2 regions of the Pseudoalteromonas sp. SR41-7 genome follow, and region 1 is predicted to be linked to the other one. Evidence: predicted binding sites of a transcription regulator. Region 1 holds the regulator's gene; the other holds the start of a gene.
What was found. The regulator LexA, encoded in region 1, represses DNA repair genes until DNA is damaged. The targets are predictions, from matches to a motif close to TACTGTATNNNNATACAGTA.
Positions count from the first base shown of each region.

Region 1 (3,431 bases):
TCTGACAAGTACAGTGTTGTGTTAAATGTGTCGTCAAATTGTACCTGCCAAACATTGGTTTTATATCCAACTTCTCGCATACCTTGCTTTAGTAGTACAGCGCTTGTTACTTGAGCGTCAATAAGTAAGTGTGCTTTAGCATTTGCGGTAATTTGTATTTTAGTTGGCGGTTCAAATGGTCGGCCTGTTATTCCATTGAAGCTTTGCTGCTCGTTATTACTAAAGACAGTAATAAGTGGTGTAGTTAAGAAGTTCTCAAAAATTATTTGTGTTGGATTAACCACCTGAGAGGCAATATCGTCAAGGGAGGCAACATAATCAGCCTGCGTAAATGGGTTATTAAGAGTACGTGTTGCAAGATGCTCCCCATGAACTTTATCAAGAGGGATTGCACTCATAATTAAACCACCTAGTAACCATGCTAAAATTTGTAGTGCTAATAAATATCCTAACCATTTATGTAACTTGCGAGCATGTTTAAATATTTTTTTATTCATGTTTTAGTCTTATTATTTTTAGAGGCTAGTTTATTACATTAATGGGATAAGTTACTGCGACATTTTGTCGCAGTTTAAACTATAGCTTACTGTAATCATTTAAAAATAAAAAAGATTACACTTAAATTCCTAACATGACTTATCTGTTTAATTGAGCTGGATGTTTGATATCCAGCTAGCTTTAAATGCTAAAAAATACTTAAAAGCTGCGAAATATCCATATAAAGTGGTTATTAGGGCATAGTTGATTTGGTATAACGGTAAAACTGCGTTAAAGTTTGCAATGAAATTATTAGAGGATAAATACGAAACGATGTCGGAAATTCAATTTTTAAATGTAGATCTTGAGCTTGAATCAAAGCAAGATATTAGTTTGCTAGTGGCGGACTTGAAAAAAGTCGCGACGATTTTACATTATGACAAAGACGAATACCGTCAACTAGCGCGTATTGAAGCTACAGGTGAGGTGAGCACACCTGATAAAGCCATAAACCATATATGTGAGCTTATTGAATCGTGTTCGCGTAACGCGCTAAAGCAATGGTTAAGCTGTTCACGTAGAACGTTTGATATTGGTTTTGAATCAGGGACTTCTCCTAAGTGCTTTAATCAAGCCTTAGATGCAGATACATTATTGCGTATATCTGCGATTGGTGCGGGTATGGAAATTACCATTTACCCAATCGAAAAGTAACTATCTTCGCTCTACGACTGCTGCGGTCATTTTTGATACGCAGCACAGCTCATTGCGGCTATTTGTAATTTTTATTTCCCACACTGAACTACGTTTGCCAATATGAAACGCTCTTGCCGTTGCTGTTAAAGTGCCGTTGCGAGATGCTTTTAAATGACTTGCGCTAATCTCCTGTCCTACACAGTAAAATTTAGTAAAATCGACAACAAAGTTAGCGGCATAGCTGGCAACTGTTTCGGCAAGTACAACGTTAGCACCGCCGTGAACCATCCCCATTGGGTTATGATGCTCAGGAATTGCCGGCATTGTGGCAACCAAATAATCATCGCCAATTTCTGTGACTTCTATCCCCATAGTTTTCATTAATGTTCCTTGGCCATTAATGCCTTGTTCTAACTGCTTGCACAGCTCTAAGGTGATGGGCTGGTACCAAATACTCATAATGTCTCCTTTGCATTTTTAATCATTTATAAACTTAGCTTTAGTTATATCCCTAAAATGTACACAAGTGAAATTACTTTAGCTATTTTAAGGCTTAATTTAAATTTGCGATTTTTATTTAACTGTATATACTCACAGTTAAATGTACTGTATGGAAAACCAGTTGTATGCGACCATTAACGAACCGCCAAGCTCAAATACTCGAACTAATTAAAGTTTTTATTAAAGACACTGGTATGCCTCCTACACGTGCTGAAATAGCGCAAACATTAGGTTTTAAAAGTGCCAATGCTGCTGAAGAACATTTAAAAGCACTTGCTAAAAAAGGCGCAATTAAAATGAAACCAGGTGCAAGCCGTGGTATTCAATTAATTGAAGAAGAAGAGCCAGAACAATTAGGTTTACCGCTTATAGGGCGTGTTGCTGCTGGTTCACCTATTTTGGCGCAAGAGCACGTTGAAAGTCACTGCAAAATCGATCCATTAATGTTTAAACCGGCTGCAGATTTTTTACTACGCGTTAACGGTATGAGCATGAAAGATATTGGTATTATGGATGGTGATTTACTTGCTGTACATCGTACTCAAACCGCTGAAAATGGACAAGTTGTTGTTGCTCGCCTAGACGAAGACGTAACTGTAAAACGTCTTGAGAAAGCGGGTCGTAAAGTATTACTTCATGCTGAAAACGACGATTTTGACTCTATTGAAGTAGATCTTGAGAATGAGTCTTTTAATATTGAAGGCTTAGCCGTTGGCGTTATAAGAAACGCTGATTGGATGTGACTTTAAAAATAGCTTTTAAACAAGCAGTTTTATAAATGCGTACTAATTAGTACGCATTTTTGTTTTAAAATTTGTACTAAAAAATAGGGCGTAAACAGCCCACTGACTATTTAAGCTGTAAACTTTTTTGCACTTATATTTCCCCCTCCGAATGCGTTAAACCCTTTGTTTTGCTCATATTTTGAACTTCCTGTTGCCCAGTTGATTACCGATTTTTATTAATTATTCAATATCACCTGATTGTTTTTTATACTAAAACTTGCTTGTTGTTCGTTTTTTAGCTAATTGTTAATGTGCTGAGCTAATAATAACTCACAGCTTTTTAGTTTTGAGAACACACAATATACACAAACTCGTTGTTGGCGCAGCAAAACCAATCAATATTAAATAAGATTGGCTAAAAAAATAAAAATAACGAATTGGCGTTTAAGCCGTATGCCTCTTCGCTTTGCATTCGCAATAGCATCAAAGGAGCCGTCACATGGGTAAACTGACCTCTACCTTGTGGCTTATATTATGTGTTTTTTCGCACCCAGTTTTGGCTAACAGCCAATACAATATGCGCAAAGGCGTAACCGATATAAGCAATAATGTATATCAGCTGCACATGACCATATTTATAATATGTTGTGTGATTGGGGTGATAGTGTTCGCAATTATGTTTTGGGCACTTATTCATCACCGTAAATCTAAAGGGGCTGTACCTGCCCAATTTCACGAAAGCACTAAAGTAGAAATACTTTGGACTGCAATTCCGTTTGTTATTTTAATTGCTATGGCAGTACCAGCCACTAAAACCCTAATTGCAATGGAAGATGCCAGCAAAGCTGATCTCACTATTAAAATTACGGGTTCGCAATGGAAATGGCATTATGAATATATGGGTGAAGATGTAGAGTTCTACTCTATTTTATCTACCCCGCAAGATGAAATCGCGAATCTTGCAGATAAAAATCCTAACTACTTACTTGAGGTTGATAAGCCTCTTGTACTGCCAATAAATCAAAAAGTACG
Region 1 covers NZ_JACJEF010000019.1:12,432-15,862, forward strand. The annotation lists gene H5092_RS18475 (hypothetical protein) at 1-497, opposite strand, end outside; gene H5092_RS18480 (hypothetical protein) at 811-1,191, shown strand; gene H5092_RS18485 (PaaI family thioesterase) at 1,192-1,632, opposite strand; gene lexA (transcriptional repressor LexA) at 1,800-2,417, shown strand; gene coxB (cytochrome c oxidase subunit II) at 2,899-3,431, shown strand, end outside.

Region 2 (3,431 bases), on a different contig from region 1:
TTCTTCTACGCCTACCATAAACACTAGCGGAAACTCTAAGCCTTTAGCTGAGTGAAGCGTCATCATTTGTACGGCGTCTTCGTGTTCTTCTGCTTGTCCTTCACCTGACTCAAGTGACGTATGGGCTAAAAAGCCTTGTAAAGGTGAGCTGTACTCTTCGTCTTCAGGCAGCTCATACTGATCACAAGCGCTAATTAGCTCTTCTAAGTTTTCTACGCGAGCACGGCCTTTTTCACCTTTTTCGGCTTGGTACATTGCCATCAAGCCTGAGGTTTGAATTGTGTACTTGGCTTGCTCATGCAAAGTTAGGTCGCTAATTTTATCTTCTATTTGTTCAACGAGTTCTACAAACTTACTTACTGCACCAGAAGCACGACCAGATAAATGCTGTTGTTCTACAATTGCTTTTGCGGCATACCAAAGCGGTAACGATTCTGCTCGTGCACAATCGCGTATATGGCTCAATGTTTTATCGCCAATACCGCGTGCTGGCGTATTAATTACACGCTCAAACGCGGCATCGTCTTGACGATTACCTACTAGGCGTAAGTACGACAACGCATCTTTAATTTCTTGTCGTTCGAAGAATCGCATACCCCCATAAATACGGTATTTTAAGCCTTCTTGCAGCATGGCCTCCTCGAGTACACGAGATTGCGCGTTACTACGGTATAAAATTGCGGCATCTTGTAGGGCATTACCTGCATTTAACCAGCTTCGTAGTTTGCTACTTACAAAGCGTGCTTCGTCTAACTCATTAAATGCCGCATAAATAGAAATTGGCTCGCCATCGTTACCGTCGGTCCATAAGCTTTTACCCATACGCTCTGAGTTATTTTGAATTAATGCATTAGACGCTTTCAAAATAGTTGCTGTTGAACGGTAGTTTTGTTCAAGACGAATGGTTTCTGCGCTAAAGTCAGTTAAAAATCGTTTAATATTTTCGATTTTAGCACCGCGCCAACCGTAAATACTTTGGTCATCGTCGCCTACAATCATGATACTGCTTGTATCGCCTGCAAGTAACTTTAACCAAGCATATTGAATGGTATTTGTATCTTGGAACTCGTCTACGAGCATATGTGCAAAGCGTTGCTGATAATGACGCAGTAACGTTGGGTTATTTTTTAACACTTCGTAGCTGCGTAGTAATATTTCGGCAAAATCTACTAGGCCTGCTCTATCACAGGCCTCTTGGTAGGCGGCGTAAACACGCAGCATCATTTGCTCGTTAATATCGTATGCTTGAATATCTTTAGGGCGAAGTGCTTCATCTTTTTTAGCGCTGATGTACCAGCCAAATTGTTTGGCGGGCCATTTTTTATCATCGATATTCATCGATTTTAATAAGCGCTTGATCATCCGAAGTTGATCGTCAGAGTCTAAAATTTGAAAGGCTTCTGGTAAGTTAGCTTCACGGTGATGAGCACGTAAAATACGATGCGACAAACCATGGAACGTACCAATCCACATACCACCTACAGGGGCTTTTAGTGTTTCTTCAACGCGGCTGCGCATTTCTTTAGCCGCTTTATTAGTAAAGGTTACGGCAAAAATACTGTAAGCAGATGCTTGCTCAACTTGCATAAGCCACGCAATACGATGAACTAACACTCGTGTTTTACCAGACCCAGCACCTGCTAATACCAGCATGTTTTGTAGTGGGGCTGCAACGGCATCGCGTTGTTTGTCATTTAAGCCATCGAGTAATTGTGAAACGTCCATCGTTACGCCTTTTTAATCAATATTGTGGGCAGTATAACAGGTGTTTTTGTTAGGCTAAATAAAATACTGTTTTTATAAACAGCTATTTATAAAATAGCCTTAAAAACGAGTAACTTGATAATTTTTTGAACAAACAAAAAAGCGTAAACGCACAATAAAAATTGCTAATTTGACCTAAAGTTAGCAAAATTTACTAACTCTCTAAATCTAGACTAATTTAACTATTTGATTTGTAAGCTTTAATAAATTGGCATAGAGTGTGTAAGTAAATAATTATAAAATCAAATAAATACAGAGGTTAGTATGGCAGATCAAGGTTCTGGCGGTAACGTAATCGCAGCATTATGTAATATATTTTTTCCTGGTTTAGGGCAGTTAGTGCAAGGGCGTATTTTAGCGGCTATATTTTTTGCACTCGCTATTATAATAAGTTACGCACTAATTTATGTGCTTGTAGGTTTTGTACTAGTGCCTATTATTTACTTATGGTCGATTATTGACGCAGCGCGTTATAGATCGCGAAGTTAACTGCTTTAAAGTTGAATAAAATAGCGCCCTTGTGGCGCTATTTTACTTTATATGTCCTGTGGTTTGCGGGCGTTTACGTATATAATTACGCAATTAAAGATTTACAGGCAAATCCTATGGAATATCAATTTATTCGCGACCCTATTAGTGGGCTACGTATTAAAATAAGTAGTGAACACGCTATTATTGGTCGCTGGCTAAACGAAGAAATAGGCAAAGACAAAGTAGCTATGGTTCAAGCGCTTATTGCATCGGTGAGTTCAAGCTATGAGCCGCTAACGCTAAAAGGCCAAGAAATAGATTTAATATTAACCAAAGACGAAGCACTATTTGAAGCCCATGCGCTTCATCAAGACAGTGAAGACCTAATAGCGTATCAAGATGACGATTTAGCGCTTGAAGAAAATGGTTTAAGTAGTGGTTGTGGCTTTGAAGATTTCATTGATTTAATTGATTCATGGGCTGAATTTAGCGGCTCAAAGTAAACTACATATTAAGATAGTGCTGATGCGTTAAGCTTCCTTTATCGGTACTATTACACTAATCAAAAACGACAGGAATGAATATGTCTGCCAATTTAAACAAGCTAGTAGTTATGCTAGAAATGCAAAACGCCATGAACACTAAAGTACATGAGCAATGGTTTACTCAAGGATTCGAATGGTACCGCGCTATTTGGGTTGAGTGCGCTGAAATGCTGGATCATCATGGTTGGAAATGGTGGAAAAAACAAACACCAGATACTGAACAAGTTATTTTAGAGTTGGTTGATATTTTTCATTTTGGTCTATCGCTTAGAATTGACGGCAAAACTAGCTACGAAGACTTAGCAAAGCAACTTGAAGCTGAGCTTAGTAATGCTCAACAAGCGGATGACTTTAAACAAACGCTAGAAATATTAGCGGCTTCCGCCGTTGCAGATAAAACGTTTAATGCCGCTGCCTTTGCCGGCTGTATGGCGCAAATGGGTATGGATATTGATGATTTATATCGCGGCTACGTAGGTAAAAATACGTTAAACTTTTTCCGCCAAGATCACGGCTACAAAGATGGTAGCTATATTAAAGAATGGAACGGGCAAGAAGATAACGAGCATTTAGTTGAAGTAGTTAAAAGCCTTGATACAGAACATGCAGATTTTGCAAAGTTAGTATACCAAGGCCTTGAAGCGCGTTACC
Region 2 covers NZ_JACJEF010000002.1:3,928-7,358, forward strand. The annotation lists gene uvrD (DNA helicase II) at 1-1,725, opposite strand, end outside; gene H5092_RS02690 (hypothetical protein) at 2,029-2,253, shown strand; gene H5092_RS02695 (YacL family protein) at 2,370-2,738, shown strand; gene H5092_RS02700 (dUTP diphosphatase) at 2,819-3,431, shown strand, end outside.
Region 2: a site for LexA is predicted at 1,790-1,809, ahead of uvrD (DNA helicase II). Genes of this name have one in related genera too.